2 linked regions of the Arthrobacter crystallopoietes genome follow. The protein of the gene in region 1 interacts with the protein of each later gene in a pairwise test. Links are inferred from orthologs where the notes say so. Each region holds a gene or a part of one and is shown on either strand. Other genes may lie near its edges.

Region 1 (8,119 bases):
CGGCCGAGAAGATCTTCACCGAGAACGGGATCGAGGCCACGGACTACTTCACCGGCGCCGACCCGACCGAAATCAAGAAGATCATCTCCGACGAGCTGGCCACCGGGGACGTCCAGGGTGTCTGGATGGACGCCGGCGACGGCGCCGTGGCCGCGATCGAGGCCTTCGAGGACGCGGGCAAGGACCTGCCGGTGATGACCGGCGAGGACGAGATGAGCTTCCTGCGCAAGTGGCAGGAAACGGGCATCGACGCGCTGGCCCCGGTCTACTCCAACTTCCAGTGGCGCACCCCGCTGCTGGCGCTGGAGAAGATCTTCAAGGGCGAGGAAGTCCCCGCCGAGTGGGTGCTGCCGCAGGAGCCCATCCCCGCGGATGAACTCGACCAGTGGCTGGAGCTCAACGAGGGCATGCCGGACGGCCACTACGCCAAGTTCGGCGGCGAGGACCTGCCCGGCTACCCCGAGGTCTGGCAGGAACGCCAGATGCCCTGACCGCTCCGGCCAGGCACAGCGCCGCCACAGGCGCCGCACTGAACCAGCACCATCCATGACAGCAAAGGAGGCAGGACATGGCGGACCGGCTCATCGGAGTGAACACCTGGGTGTGGGACTCCCCGCTGACCGACGCCAACCTGCCTCCTTTGCTGGCGAAGATCGCTGCGCTGGGCTTCAACGCGGTGGAGCTGCCGCTGGAAAACGCGGGCGACTTCACCGCCGCAATCGCCCGGCAGGCGCTTGCGGCCACGGGCCTGAAGCCCTTCATCGTGGGGGCGATGGCGCCGGGGCGGGATCTCGTCGCGGCCGATGCCGCCACCGTTGCCGCCACCCAGGATTACCTCGCCGCCTGCATCCAGATGGCGTACGACGTCGGGGCCCCCGCTGTGTGCGGACCGTTCTACTCCGCCACGGGGAGGGTTTGGCGGCTGACGGAGGCCGAACGGGCCGAGGCGTACCGCGAGCTGCGCCGCAATCTGGCGCCGCTCGCCGCCCGGGCGGCGGAGGCCGGCGTCGTTCTTGGTATTGAACCGCTCAACCGGTACGAGACCTCACTGGTCAATACCGTGGAGCAGGCGCTCGACGCCCTGGCACCGCTGCTGGGCAACGGCGTGGGGCTGGCGCTGGACAGCTACCACCTGAACATCGAGGAACGGTCCAGCGCCGCCGCCATCCGCGCGGCCGGGCGGCATCTGGTGCACCTGCAGGTCTGCGGCAATGACCGCGGGGCGCCGGGCGGGGACCAGACCAACTGGCCGGAGCTGGTGAAGGCGCTGGACGACGTCGGCTACACCGGCCCGCTGAACATCGAGAGTTTTACCGCGGACAACGCCAGCATCGCCGCCGCCGCGTCCATCTGGCGGCCGCTGGCGCCGAGCCAGGACCGCCTGGCCTCGGATGGCCTGGCCTTTCTGCGCGGGCTGTGACGCGCACGTGAGAAGAGGAAAAAGATGACCGCAACCGTTCCGGATCCCGCTCCGGCGCGCTCCCCTGACGCGGCCACCCCGGCGGCTCCGTTGGGGGTAGCCGTACTGGGGTATTCGTTTATGGGCAAGGCGCACTCGAACGCCTGGCGCAATGTGGGCGCGTTCTACGACACTCCCCCGGTGGCGCGTCAGGTGCTGGTGGGGCGGGACCAGGACCAGCTGAGTGCGGCCGCGCAACGCTACGGCTGGGCCGAAACGGCCACCGACTGGCGCGAAGTGCTGACGCGGGACGACGTGCAGATTGTGGACATCTGTACACCCGGCCACCTGCACGCGGAGCAGGCCATCGCGGCGCTGGAGGCGGGCAAGCATGTGCTGGTGGAAAAGCCGCTGGCCAACTCGGTGGCCGAGGCCGAAAAGATGGCCGCCGCCGCCCGGGAGGCCGCCACCCGGGGCGTCATCGCGATGACCGGGTTCACGTACCGGCGGATTCCGGCCCTGGTGCTGGCGCGGCAGCTGATCGCGGACGGGAAGCTGGGGCAGGTCCGGCAGGTGCGCGTGTCCTACCTGCAGGACTGGCTCGCGGACGAGGCCGCGCCGATGACGTGGCGGCTGCGGAAGGAAACCGCGGGCTCCGGTGCCATGGGAGACCTTGCCTCGCACGCGGTGGACCAGGTGCAGTTCCTGCTCGGCGAGCGCGTGGCCAGCGTCTCGGCCACCATCAATACCTTCGTTCCGCAGCGCACCGGCCCCGCCGGCCTGGAGCCGGTGACGGTGGACGATGCCGCCTGGGCCACGCTGCGGCTGCCCTCCGGCGCCGTGGCCAGCGTGGAGGTCAGCAGGTTCGCCACCGGCCGACGCAACGCACTTGAGATTGAGGTCTATGGCTCAGGCGGGCACCTGCGCTTCGACCTGGAGAACCTGAACGAACTGCATTATTACGACGCCGGGGCGCCGGCAGCGCTGCAGGGTTCCGCCAGAATTCTGGTCACCGACGCGGAGCACCCCTACCTGGATGCGTGGTGGCCGCCCGGGCACATCCTCGGCTGGGACCACGCCTTCACCTCGCAGGCGGCGGACTTCCTGACCGCCATCCGGACCGGCACCCCGCCGGCGGCGTCCTTTGAAGACGGCCTGGCCGTACAGCGGGTGCTCGACGCAATGGAACGCAGCGCCGCCCAGGCGAGCACCGCCGTCGTTATTTGATCCTTGAGTCCAGAGAGAAAGCGAGCAGCCATGGCACGCAACTACACGCTCTTCACCGGCCAGTGGGCGGACCTGCCCTTCGAAAAGGTGGCCGAGCTGGCCGCCGGCTGGGGGTACGACGGCCTGGAGATCGCCGTGTCCGGGGACCATCTGGACGCATGGCGTTGGGACGATGACGCCTACATCCAGGACCGGCTGGACATCCTGGCGCGCAACGGGCTGAAGGTCTGGGCGATCTCCAACCACCTGAAGGGCCAGGCGGTGTGCGATGACCCGATCGACTTCCGGCACCGCGACATCGTGGGCCCGCGGGTGTGGGGCGACGGCGACCCGCAGGGCGTCCGCGAGCGCGCCGCGGAGGAAATGAAGCTCACCGCCCGGCTGGCGCAGCGGCTCGGTGTGAAGACCGTGGTGGGGTTCACCGGTTCATCCATCTGGCAGTACGTGGCGATGTTCCCGCCGGTGCCCGCCGAGGTGATCGAGGCCGGTTACCGGGACTTCGCGGACCGCTGGAACCCCATTCTGGATGTGTTCGATGAGTGCGGGGTCAGGTTTGCGCACGAAATCCACCCGTCCGAAATCGCGTACGACTACTGGTCCACGGTGCAGGCGTTGGAGGCGATCGGCCACCGCGAGGCGTTCGGGATCAACTGGGACCCCAGCCACATGATGTGGCAGGACATCGACCCGGTCTCGCTGATCTGGGACTTCAAGGACCGGATCTACCATGTGGACTGCAAGGACACGAAGCTGCGGATCACCGGCCGCAACACCCGGCTGGGCTCGCACCTGCCCTGGGGCGATCCGCGCCGCGGCTGGGACTTCGTCTCGGCCGGACGTGGCGACGTGCCGTGGGAAGCGAGTTTCCGCGCGCTGAACGCCATCGGCTACGACGGTCCGATCAGCGTGGAATGGGAGGACGCCGGGATGGACCGGCTGCGCGGCGCGCCGGAAGCGCTGGCGTTCCTGAAGCAGTTCGACTTCACCCGGCCCGAGGCTTCCTTCGACTCCGCCTTCAAGCAGTGACGGATGAATGTCGGGGCGGGCAACACGCCGGAAACAGAGTGCAGGTAGGCTGGCTCCATGCGTGAACTCCAGGTGAAAATCATTGCAGAAATGGGCGTCCGGCCCACCATTGATCCCGCTGAGGAAACCCGCCGGCGGGTCACTTTCCTGAAGGACTATCTGAAGGCCAGCCGCACCAAGGGCTTTGTCCTGGGCATCAGCGGCGGACTGGATTCCACCGTGGCCGGCAAGCTGGCCCAACTGGCCGTCGACGAGCTCGAAGCCGAAGGCGTGGAGGCCAACTTCGTGGCGGTCCGCCTGCCCTACAAGGTGCAGCATGACGAGGACGACGCGCAGGCGGCGCTGAAGTTCATCGACCCGAAAACATCGTGGACCTTCGACGTGGCGCCGGCGGTGGACGGATTCGAAACCGAATTCACTACCACCACCGGCGAAAAGATCACCGACTTCAACAAGGGCAACATCAAGGCGCGGACCCGGATGATCGCCCAGTACGCCCTGGCCGGACAGCACAACTACCTGGTCATCGGCACCGACCACGGCGCGGAATCGGTCACCGGGTTCTTCACCAAATTCGGCGATGGCGGCGCGGACATCCTGCCGCTGTTCGGGCTGAACAAGCGGCAAAACCGCCAGCTGCTGGAACACCTCGGCGCCGAGGAACGGCTGTACAAGAAAGAACCGACGGCGGACCTGCTCGATGACCAGCCCGGCCGCACGGACGAGGACGAGCTCGGCCTCTCCTACGACCACATCGACGACTACCTCGAGGGCCGCGAGGTTCCGGAAGAAGTCGCCGAGGCAATTGAGCACCGGTACCTGGTCACCCGGCACAAGCGCACGGTCCCGGTGACCATCGCGGACGACTGGTGGCGGAACTAAGCTCCGGGCCGGCCGGCCACCGCGCTCTGCTTGCCGAATCGTCCCACGCCGCCGGTCCCGACACCCGATAAACAACAGGGCTGCCAGTTCGGTAACGTAGTGAGCGTGAAGATTGCTACGTGGAATGTTAACTCGATCCGTGCCCGCGCCGACCGTATCGAGGCATGGTTGCTACGCTCCGATGTGGATGTGGTGGCCATCCAGGAAACCAAAGCCACCGATGAGAACTTTCCGTGGGAGCTGTTCGAAAACAACGGCTACGAGGTGGCCCACTTCGGGCTGAACCAGTGGAACGGCGTCGCCATCGCCTCCCGCGTGGGGCTCGACGACGTGGAGCGCACCTTCATGGACCAGCCGCACTTCGGCAAGACCGATGACGCCGTCCACGCCGAAGCTCGTGCCATCGCAGCGACCTGCGCCGGCGTGCGGGTCTGGAGCCTTTATGTTCCGAACGGCCGGTCGCGGAATGACCCGCACATGGCGTACAAACTGCAGTGGCTCGACGTGCTCAAGAAACACGCCGCGGACTGGCTGCAGGCGGACCCGCAGGCACAGATCGCCCTGACCGGGGACTGGAACATCGCCCCGCGGGACGAGGACGTCTGGGACATCGAAAAGTTCCAGCGCGAGGAACTGACCCACGTCAGCGAACCCGAGCGCGCCGCCTTCCGCGCGTTCGAGGAGGCCGGCTATATCGACGTCGTTCGCCCGATCCACCCCGGCCCGGGCACCTACACGTACTGGGACTACACCCAGCTGCGCTTCCCGAAGAAGGAAGGCATGCGGATCGACTTTATCCTGGCCTCGCCGGCCTTGGCCTCGCGCGTGACCGACGCGATCATCGACCGCGAGGAACGCAAGGGCAAGGGCGCCTCCGACCACGCGCCCGTGATTGTGGAACTGGACTAGTGATGACCAGCTTCCCGTACGTTTCCTACCTTCGGGTCTTCGAGCCCTTGGATGCGTTCTCCGATGACGAGCAGTTGCTCATCATGGAACAGCGCAGCCGGGACCGCCGTGCCACCGAGGAGCTGGACCGCGGGGAGTCGCTGCGCCGCATCACCCGGACGGTCTCCGACCCGTTCCCGCACGACAGCGAGGATCTGGTGCGGGTGCTGCACTACCCGTCGCCGGAGGGCCTGACCACTCCGTACTACTGCCCCAACCAGCTGGCCGTGCGCAGCACGTTGGCGGCGGAGTCCATTTCGCACAGCCTGCATAACCCGCTGCTGGGCTTGCTGCTGCCGGAAGCGGCGCGCGATGCCCAGCAGCAGCGGCTGGATCCGGACACATTTGCGGATTCGCTGGCCAAGCTGCACACCAGAAGCTCCACCTGGGGCATCCCGTTCGGCTGGTTTGTCCTCTTCCGTGAAGACGACCACGCCGAGGTGATCGAAGGCCGCCACGGCGTGGAGACGGTGCGGTTGAGCGCGCCGCTGATGCAGTGCATCGATCGCGCCCGGTATGCCGCGGCCAGCCTCGCGGTGGCGGCGCCGGGACTTGACCTGCTCGACGAACTCACCGAGATCACCGAGTGGATGGAGACGTTCACGCTCTCGGGCATGCTGGAACTGGACTACGGCCGCGTGGCGGACATGGTCTACCCGGATGATTCGCCGTCCGATGTCCAGGCCGGCATTGAATCGCTGGCCGAGGGCGACATGACCGGGGCCGCTGCCGCCTACCGGCGCCTGGCCACGCGTTGGATCAAGATCCGGCAGCTGGCGCGCGCCTCCTGAGCCTTCGGGGCCTTCGGGGCCTTCAGACCTCGGCCGCCTTGCCTTCAAGGACCGCCCGTTCACGGTCGTTCCGGGCCAAGGCCGCGGCCACGGAAAACTCCGCGCGGGCCTCCTCCCGCCGGCCGAGCCGGGCCAGCAGCTCGCCGCGGACGCTGGGCAGCAGGTGCGATCCGCGCAGCGCGCCGTCGGAGCCGAGCCTGTCCACCATGGCGAGCGCCGTTGCCGGCCCGGTAGCCATGGACATGGCGACGGCCCGGTTGAGTTCCACCACCGGGCTCGGCGCGATCCGGCCCAGCGCCTCGTACAGCAGCACGATAGCGGGCCAATCGGTGTCATCAACGCTCGCCGCAACGGCGTGGCATTGGGCTATCGCGGCCTGCAGGGCATAACTGCGCCTCCCCCGGCCCAACGCATCGGCCCGTACCAGGGCGGCTTCGCCCCGCCTGATCTGGGCCCGGTCCCACCGGCTCCGGTCTTGGTCTGCCAGCAGGACCGGAGTCCCGTCCGGCCGGGTGCGGGCGGCGAAACGGGAGGCCTGGAATTCCATGAGTGCCACGAGCGCATGGGCCTCGGGCTCACGCGGAACCAGCCCGGCGAGGATGCGGCCGATCCGCAGTGCCTCGTTGGCGAGGTCCGGCCGGATCCAGCGGTCGCCCGACGTCGCCGCATACCCCTCGGTAAACATGAGGTACACGACGCCGAGGACCGCGCCGAGCCGCTCGCCCCACTCGTTCGGTTCCGGGACCTCGAAGGGAACCCGGGCGGCCGCGAGGGTCTTCTTGGCGCGCACGATCCGCTGCTGGACAGTGGCGACTGGCACCAGGAACAGCCGCGCGATCTCCTCCGTGGTGAGGCTTCCGACGATCCGCAGCGTCAGGGCCACCTGTGCCTCGCGGGAGAGGACGGGGTGGCAGGCGGCGAACACCAGCCGCAGCACGTCGTCGTCCAGCGGTTCCCACGCCACCGCGTCCTCGTCCTGCAACCCGCGGGCGATGTCGCGGTAGCGCTCGTCGAGCCGCGCGGCCCGGCGCCACCCGTCGATGGCCTTGCGTTTGGCCACCGTGGTGAGCCAGGCGCCGGGATTGCGCGGAATGCCGGATTCCGGCCACTGGGTCAGGGCATCGGCCACGGCCTCCTGGGCCAGATCCTCCGCCAACCCCACGTCCCCAGTCACCCGTGCCAGGACCGCGACGATCCGTGCGCCTTCGATCCGCCACAGCGCATCCATCCGGCGCCTGACCTTGTCCGCCGGCTCCGCACCAGTCATCGCGGGCTCCCGACCCGGGGCTTGTCCTAGCCGTTCTCGCTGTTCAGGTCCGCTTCCTGCTTGCGCCATTCGGATTCCTTCTGGATGTATTCGTTGTCCGAAAAGTCGGCGAAATCCGCTTCCTCGGTGATCCGGCGGACTTCGAGTTTGGAACCGGGACCCAGCGGGCAGCGGCTCGCCCATTCGACTGCCTCTTCCTTGGACGAGACCTGGATGATCCAGAACCCGTTGAACAGCTCATGGGTCTCGCCGTAGGGACCGTCCGTGACGACGGGCGGTTCACCCGAGAAGTCGACCACGAAGTTCGCGTCCTCGGACACGTCGGCCAGACCGTCCCCGCCCAGCATGACTCCGGCCTTGATGAGCGATTCGTTGTAGGCGCCCATCTTGTTGATCATCTCCTCGAAGGGCATCTCCTTGGCGGCCTCTAGAGCTTCGGCGGTGCTGCGCATGATGAACATGTATTTCATGGTTCTCTCCTTATCTGGATGAAGGCGCCGTGCGCGTCCTTCTACTATTGCGTCGAACCGGGCACGGGGGAATCGACACGGTGCCGAAAATTTCTTTTACCTCTTGGCA
Region 2 (8,208 bases), 170 kb from region 1 along the record:
TTCTTCTCACCCAGAAGGGGGAGCATGGGCAGCCCCTTCTTTGCACGGCGTTCAGCCAAGGCCTTGGCAGCGGGCGAACCGGGGGTGGGCATCCGCCTGATCACAAGGAACTGCTGGCCCATTGTCCAAAGGTTGGTGGTCGTCCAGTAGATGAGAACACCAATGGGGAAGTTGATTCCGCCGATGCCGAACACCAGGGGCAGGATGTACAGCATCATCTGCTGCTGGCGCATGAACGGGCTGGCGAGTGCTTCCTCGGACATGTTCTTCGACATGATCTGCTTCTGCGTGATGAACTGCGAGGCAGTCATCGCCAGAATCATGATGATCGACAGCACGATGACGGCAACCTGGTTCTCGCCACCGCCGCCGTGAAGAAGGGAGGCGGATAGGGGTGCGCCGAAGATGGTGGAGGCATCAAACTGCTGAATGTCCTGGGCGGACAAAGCACCGATACCGCGGCCTTCGTCGCTAGCCCCGGATGCCTGGCTCAATACCTGGAACAAGGCAAAGAAGAAGGGCATCTGGATCAGCATCGGCAAGCAGGCCGAGAATGGGTTGGTGCCGTGCTTCTTGTACAGGGCCATTTGTTCCTGCGTCATCGCCTGGCGCGAGAGCTGGTCCGTCTTACCCTTGTACTTCTGCTGAAGCTTACGGAGATCCGGTTGGAGCGCCTGCATTCCGCGCTGTGCCTTGATCTGCTTGACGAATACCGGGATGAGAGCAGCCCGGATGACGAGCACCAGAGCAACGATGGACAGCGTCCAGGTCCAGCCGTTCGCCGCATCCATTCCCAAGGTGGTGAACAGATCGTGGAACGCCCGCATGATCCATGAGACCACCCACATGAATGGGAAAAGTATGGTGTTCAGGAAGTCCATTACTCGTTAGCTCCTCGGGCCGCTTGGACGGCCTTCATCGTCGGCCGGAATCTCCGGGTGATTCAGCACAATAATCCGTGGCGTTCCAGCGGGATTCTCCCGAAGCAGACGCTCATAGTAAGGGGACAACGGCACGTGATCGACGCCGCCGTCGTTCCAGGGGTGGCAACGCGAAAGCCGGCGCACCGCAAGCCAGGTTCCCTTTACGGCTCCATGGATGGTCACCGCTTCCAGCGCGTAGGCCGAACAAGAGGGGAAAAACCGGCACACTTGTCCATATACAGGAGAAACTACTTTTCGGTATGCCTTTAGCAATCCGATCAGCGACTTCTGCGGCAAGGCCCAGAGAAAGCGCGCCGCGGAGGAAGAGGCAGCAGCAGGAGGCTGCACCGGCGAATGGCTTGTTGCGCTCATTCGGCGGGTCCTCTCTGCTCGGCCGCGGGCGGTGCCGCGCGGAACTTTGACGTCGCTGCTGCAAATGTCTTGCGGTAGTCATTGCTCAGAGCGCAGAAATCTGCGTTCGCTGCCGGGGGCAATGCCCTGACGACAACAGAAAGCCCCTGTGGATAAGCCCTGAGACTGTGCACCGCGATCTCCCGCAGTCTCCGTTTAACGAGATTACGGGTTACAGCGTTCCCCACGGCCTTGGAAACGATAAAGCCGAAAGTGCTCGGCTGGTCCAAGGCAGTGGGAACCGCGTATAACACTAAGTTCCGACGCCCAGAGCGGGCGCCGGAACGTACAGTTGTTGAGAAATCTGCCGAAAGGCGCATCCGGTTTTTACTGGACAGCATGATAGTGAAAGCTGCCTATCCCGCTGCGCGGCTGCTGAAAGACAAAGCAGCCGGATTCGACAAACGGCAGCTGGTTAGGCCGACAGTTCGGTACGGCCCTTGCCGCGGCGCGCTGCCAGGATGGCACGGCCGGCGCGGGTACGCATGCGAAGGCGGAAGCCGTGCTTCTTGGCACGACGGCGGTTATTCGGCTGAAAAGTCCGCTTGCTCACGGTGGTTACTCCAAGACGATCGACAGATGCGCCTCAGCCCGTTGCAACAAGGGGAAGTAACAGGCGGACGCTCTATTGGGCATCTGCTCTGGCAACCTCACAAAAGGCATGGGGGTATGCACAAAGCAGACACGAAGGACTACATAACGGTAGGGGTTAGAACGGTGTTCCGTCAAACCAGCACCCTGCCGTTGATATCCACCGGTGTGGATAAGCACCTGTGGACAACCTCCTGTCAGCAGCTTTCCACGGCGGCCGCCGCATTAGTTCACCCAGGCCACTTTCCGGCTATCTTCTACCAGAATCATCATCTACTCTTGGCAAGAGCACTTTATCCACGTCTGTGTATAACTCTGTGGATGAAGGTCCTGGATCCGGTAAAACGGGAAGTGGAGGAATTTGCATTACTGCTATTTGAGGGGTTTTCGGTGGATACGGACCAGATAAACGACGTCGGAAGCTCCTGGCGTAAGGTGGTTCGCACCTTGGAACGGGACGACAGAGTCAGTCCCCGGCAGCGAGGTTTCGTAGTCCTCGCCCAAGCCAAGGGCTTGATCGGAACGACGCTGTTGGTAGCTGTTCCCAATGAACTCACTAGGGAAGTCTTCCAATCCCAGCAGCTCAAGGAGCCGTTGCAGGATGCCCTCCGCGATGTCTTCCAGGACGAGATTCTCTGTGCATTCTCTGTGGATACCGACATGGTCACGGAGTCGGAACCGGAACCCGAACCGGAAGCTGCCCCGTTGCCGGCCAGCAGCGCGGGTGACGAAGTACGCGCACAACCCACTCCGCCGAGCACTTCGCATGAATTCGGCCGGCTCAATCCGAAGTACATTTTCGACACCTTTGTCATCGGTTCATCGAACCGTTTTGCACACGCCGCTGCCGTGGCCGTGGCCGAAGCTCCCGCAAAGGCCTACAACCCGCTCTTCATCTACGGTGACTCAGGGCTGGGTAAAACCCACCTGCTCCACGCGATCGGGCACTATGCCCGGCATCTCTACAATGGGATCCGCGTCCGTTATGTAAATTCCGAAGAGTTCACGAACGACTTCATCAACTCCATTCGGGACGATGAAGGCGCAAGCTTCAAGCAGTTGTACCGCAACGTGGACATTCTCCTCATCGATGACATCCAGTTCCTGGCTAACAAGGATGCGACGCAGGAAGAGTTCTTCCACACTTTCAACGCGCTGCACAACCACAACAAACAGGTGGTCATCACCTCGGATCTCCCGCCAAAGCAGCTTTCCGGGTTCGAGGAACGGATGCGCTCACGTTTCGAGTGGGGTCTGCTGACCGACATCCAGCCTCCAGAGTTGGAAACCCGAATCGCGATTCTGCGCAAGAAAGCCATCAGCGAGGGACTATCGGTCCCTGATGAGGTGCTTGAGTACATCGCATCCAAAATCTCTACCAACATCCGCGAACTCGAAGGCGCCCTGATCCGTGTCACTGCCTTCGCAAGTTTGAACCGTCAGGCCGTGGACATGGGCTTGGCAGAAATCGTCCTCAAGGATCTAATTACCGACGACGGCGCACAAGAGATCACGTCGACCACGATCCTGGGTCAGACTGCGGCCTACTTCAAACTCAGTCTGGAGGAGTTGTGCAGTAAGTCGAGGACCCGCACGCTCGTGACCGCCCGGCAGATCGCTATGTACTTGTGCCGGGAGCTGACGGATATGTCACTGCCGAAGATCGGCCAGGAACTTGGTGGCCGAGATCATACGACCGTCATCCATGCCGATCGGAAGATCCGGGAGCTCATGGCTGAACGACGTGCCATCTACAACCAGGTGACCGAGCTGACCAACCTCATCAAGCAGCAACAGCGCGAGAGCTAACAGCTAAAAGACCACTCCCCAACCACCTTCAAACCCCTAGCCGATTTCTGAAGCTTCTCTTTCAGGTCTACGGAGTCTTTCGAAATTAACAGGTGTGGATAAAGCTGTGGATCATTAAGTGGAGAACCACACTCCATCGAGGGATAACTACAGGGTCGCCTGTGGATGCCAATAATCACAAGGATTTTTGTCCACACGAGCCCACAGACCCCAACGGAAGAACTACACATCTTGTGAACAGGCAAATTTCGCCAGCACCCGGGGCGAGAGGCAGTTATCCACAGTATCCACAGACGTTATTAACACTACGAATCCCCTTCAAACAGGCTTTTCCAAATAACATCTGACACTCCTGGTCCAAGCTCGCCGATCCCAGATCCTCTGATCCACTGAAATCACCCTCCGGTGTGAGAATGCCTGTCTGGCGGCTAAGCTTGCACAGAGAATTGTTGTCATTGGACGACAGCAGCCGCCGGTTCTTTCTGCCGGGAAGAGCGGCACAGCTGTAACCACTGGCATTCCCCGGCATGTACGTTGTGAAAGGCGGCACACTTCAGTGAAGTTCAGAGTTGATCGGGATGTCCTGGCCGAGGCCGTAACCTGGACAGCCCGCTCGCTGTCGCCGAGGCCTCCTGTACCCGTGCTGTCAGGCCTGCTCATCAAAGCCGAAGCCGGCATGGTCAGCATCGCCAGCTTCGATTACGAGATATCCGCCCGTCTTCAGATTCCTGCGGACGTGAGTGAAGAAGGCACTATCCTCGTTTCCGGCCGGCTCCTCGCGGACATCTCCCGGAGCCTGCCCTCGGCCCCCGTTGATGTCGCCACCGATGGAACGAAGGTAACCCTGACCTGCCGCAGTAGCCGGTTCAACCTGGCAACCATGCCGGTGGGCGACTACCCCGAACTGCCTGCACTGCCCGATATCAGCGGTGTTGTTGACGGAGAAGCTTTTGCGGAAGCCGTTAGCCAGGTGATCATCGCGGCGAGCCGGGACGACACTCTGCCGATCCTGACCGGTGTCCGCATGGAGATCGAAGACGACCTCATCACCTTGCTCTCCACAGACCGGTACCGTCTGGCGCTGCGCGAGGTAGCCTGGCGGCCGGCCACACCCGGTATCTCCACCAGCGCACTGGTCAAGGCAAAAACCTTGAACGAAGTTGCCAAGACTCTTGGTGGTTCCGGCGATCTGAGCATTGCGCTTTCGGACAATAGTGAACTGATCGGCTTCGAAAGCGGCGGTCGCCGAACCACTTCGCTGCTCGTCGACGGTGATTACCCCAAGATCCGTTCATTGTTCCCGGAGAACACACCCATCCACGCCACGGTCGAAACCTCGGTGCTGGTTGAGGCAGTACGCCGCGTATCCTTGGTGGCCGAGCGCAACACGCCCGTGCGCTTGGCCTTCACCGACGGGCAGCTCTCGCTGGACGCTGGCACCGGCGAAGACGCCCAGGCTTCCGAAGCAATCGAAGCAGCCTTGTCCGGAGATGAAATTACGGTCGCTTTCAACCCGCATTACCTGTCGGAAGGCCTCAACGCCTTCAGCAGCAAGTACGTGCGGTTCTCCTTCACGACTCCGCCGAAGCCGGCAGTTATGTCAGCGCAGGACGACCTCGAAGGTGAAGACAAAGAAGACTACCGCTACCTGCTGATGCCGGTACGGTTGCCCAACCAATAAGCCGAAAGTAGCAAGAACCTCAGTTCAGACCCGCGCCACTAGTCTCAACCACAACCGGGAAAGAGTGATCGTTATGCACATCGGCCTCATTGGACTTGGGAAAATGGGCTTCAACATGCGCCAACGCCTCCGTGACGCGGAAATCGAGGTTACCGGTTACGACCGCAATCCCGAGCGGACGGATGTTGAATCGGTCGATGCGCTGGTGGCAAAGGTTCCGGCTCCGCGGATTATCTGGGTGATGGTCCCCGCAGGGGAAATCACGGATTCGGTTATCACCGATCTGGCCGGAAAGCTTGAACCCGGAGACCTTGTGATCGATGGCGGGAACTCCAAGTTCACGGAGGACCAGAAACATGAGGCACTGCTGGCCGAGAAGGGCATCGGTTTTGTTGACGTCGGTGTCTCCGGCGGTGTGTGGGGGCTGGCCAACGGTTATGGACTGATGGCCGGCGGAGATCCGGACCGCGTCCAGGCAGCCATGCCGCTGTTTGATGCACTGCGACCCGAGGGACCGCGGGAAGAAAGCTTCGTTCACGTAGGCGATGTCGGTGCCGGCCACTACGCAAAAATGGTGCACAACGGCGTCGAATACGGACTCATGCAGGCCTACGCCGAAGGGTACGAACTGCTCGAAGCCAAGGACATCATCAAGGATGTGCATGGAACATTCCGCGCTTGGCAAAAAGGCACGGTCGTCCGCTCGTGGCTGCTGGATCTCATGGTCAAGGCGCTCGAAGAAGATCCGGGCCTGAGCAAGATCGCCGGCTACGTCGAGGATTCGGGCGAAGGCCGCTGGACGGTGGAAGAAGCCATAGCCCACGCCGTCCCCGCACCCGCCATTACCGCCGCACTCTTCGCCCGGTTCGCTTCCCGGCAAGACGATGCCCCGGCCATGAAAATGGTCGCGGCCCTGCGCAACCAGTTCGGCGGACATGCCGTCCGCGCACCCGGCGCCCGCGACGCCGGAGAACAGCCCAATGACAACCAGAAGTAGCCGCTGCTAGGTGTTTGTAGAGTATTTATCCCTGACTGATTTCCGGACCTATACGCAACTGGATATCCCCTTTACGCCCGGAACCACTGTATTTGTAGGCTCAAACGGCGTCGGCAAAACCAATATTGTGGAGGCGATCGGCTACCTGGCGTCCCTGTCCTCGCACCGCGTCAGCACCGACGGCCCGCTTATCCGCTTCGGCGCAGAGCGGGCTCTTGTACGTGCCCGGATTGTCCGCGGCGGTCAGTCCACTTCCCTGGAACTGGAGATCAACCCCGGCAAGGCCAACCGCGTCCGGATCAACCGCGCGAACCCGGTCCGTGCCCGCGACGTCCTGGGCATCCTTCGGACAGTTCTTTTCGCCCCGGAAGACTTGGCACTGGTCAAGGGCGATCCGTCCAATCGGCGTCGTTTCCTCGATGAACTCCTCGCGAGCCTGGTTCCGCACCATGCCGCCACCCGCAGCGACTACGACCGCGTATTGAAGCAGCGCAACGCGTTGTTGAAATCGGCACGTGCCAGCGGCCGGTTCACGTCTACTCATGAATCAACCCTTGATGTCTGGGACCAGCACATGGCGCAGGCCGGCGCCGCTCTGCTCAAGGCGCGGCTCGAACTGGTCGAACTGCTGCAGCCACATGTAGCCGCCGCGTATGCATCCTTGACCGATGGGTCGAAAAAAGCCGCCGCCATTTACCGTTCCACTATCGACCTGCAGCTTTCGGACGAGGGGGAAATAGAGAACGACGGCGGGGCGCAGGATCTCCCGTTGAGTTCCTTGAGCGTTCAGGAACTGGCGGCCAAGTACCTGGAGGCTTTCCGGGCGCAGCGCAAAAAGGAAGTGGAGCGCGGTATTTCCCTGGTCGGTCCGCACCGCGACGAACTGGAACTCGTGCTCGGCCCGACGCCGGCCAAGGGCTACGCATCCCACGGCGAAACCTGGTCGCTTGCTTTGTCGCTGCGGCTGGCTTCCTACTACGTGCTTCGCGAAGATGACCAGACTCCGGGGGCTACCCCGATACTGATCCTTGACGATGTTTTCGCCGAACTCGATACCCAGCGCCGCGATAAACTGGCCGGGATCGTGGCGGGAGCAGAGCAAGTCATCGTCACGGCGGCAGTAGTGGAAGATATCCCTGCTGCCCTCAGCGGCGAGAAACTGACGGTCATTCCGGGAGGGGTGGATCAGTGATGGCAACTGGAAAACGTCCCGCTTCCGCACCCCGGGACAACCAAGGGGAACAAGCCGGTCTGCCGGCACCCCGGACCGGCCCCGCCCAGCCGGAGACAACACATCACGACGAAATTGATGCCGCCAAAGCAATGCTTAGCCGGGTTCGTCAAGCGGCCGCAGGCCGTGGCGAGATCCGCACCCGGTCAGCCACACGCCGTCGTACGCCGTCGCCGCATCCTGTCAGCGCAACGTCGAAACAGGATACCGGCCGGGATCCGAGGGGCCTCGGATCGGTCTTCGGCCGGCTGGTTCAGGACCGCGGATGGTCTTCGCCCGTGGCGGTCGGATCAGTCATTTCCCGCTGGGACGAACTGGTGGGTGCAGAGATTGCGGCCCATTGCCGGCCGGAGAGCTTCCAAGACACAACGGTCCAGGTGCGCTGCGATTCCACCGCGTGGGCGACGCAGTTGCGGTTGATGAGCCACGCGTTGCTCAAACGCTTCGATGAAGCGCTCGGTGCAGGCGTGGTCACCAAAATCCAGGTCCTCGCTCCGTCCGCGCCGAATTGGCGCAAGGGCTATCGGACCGTCAGCGGGCGTGGCCCGCGCGATACCTACGGATA

Evidence for each region.
Region 2: the proteins of nadE (region 1) and dnaA interact in binary tests that used the Escherichia coli proteins (3 or more experiments, as listed by UniProt). The link is inferred for Arthrobacter crystallopoietes from one-to-one orthologs.

Annotation. Positions count from the first base shown.
Region 1 is NZ_CP018863.1:1,716,052-1,724,170, reverse strand. What follows is about bases 2,827-5,621. They hold nadE (NAD(+) synthase), read left to right. Parts: upstream 2,827-3,709; coding sequence 3,710-4,534; downstream 4,535-5,621. Other genes in these bases: AC20117_RS08215 (DUF8083 family protein), read left to right, coding at 5,446-5,621; AC20117_RS08220 (exodeoxyribonuclease III), read left to right, coding at 4,640-5,443; AC20117_RS08230 (sugar phosphate isomerase/epimerase family protein), read left to right, coding at 2,827-3,652. Outside these bases: AC20117_RS08245 (substrate-binding domain-containing protein), read left to right, coding at 1-491; AC20117_RS08240 (sugar phosphate isomerase/epimerase family protein), read left to right, coding at 569-1,420; AC20117_RS08235 (Gfo/Idh/MocA family protein), read left to right, coding at 1,445-2,626; more of AC20117_RS08230, read left to right, coding at 2,657-2,826; more of AC20117_RS08215, read left to right, coding at 5,622-6,273; AC20117_RS08210 (RNA polymerase sigma factor), read right to left, coding at 6,296-7,540; AC20117_RS08205 (YciI family protein), read right to left, coding at 7,567-8,010. UniProt on the Escherichia coli protein: Catalyzes the ATP-dependent amidation of deamido-NAD to form NAD. Uses ammonia as a nitrogen source.
Region 2 is NZ_CP018863.1:1,546,147-1,554,354, forward strand. What follows is about bases 1,641-4,524. They hold dnaA (chromosomal replication initiator protein DnaA), read left to right. Parts: upstream 1,641-2,315; coding sequence 2,316-3,734; downstream 3,735-4,524. Other genes in these bases: rnpA (ribonuclease P protein component), read right to left, coding at 1,641-1,675; rpmH (50S ribosomal protein L34), read right to left, coding at 1,750-1,887; dnaN (DNA polymerase III subunit beta), read left to right, coding at 4,291-4,524. Outside these bases: membrane protein insertase YidC, read right to left, coding at 1-881; membrane protein insertion efficiency factor YidD, read right to left, coding at 888-1,295; more of rnpA, read right to left, coding at 1,292-1,640; more of dnaN, read left to right, coding at 4,525-5,415; gnd (phosphogluconate dehydrogenase (NAD(+)-dependent, decarboxylating)), read left to right, coding at 5,489-6,412; DNA replication/repair protein RecF, read left to right, coding at 6,423-7,604; AC20117_RS07375 (DciA family protein), read left to right, coding at 7,604-8,208. UniProt on the Escherichia coli protein: Plays an essential in the initiation and regulation of chromosomal replication. Binds in an ATP-dependent fashion to the origin of replication (oriC) to initiate formation of the DNA replication initiation complex once per cell cycle.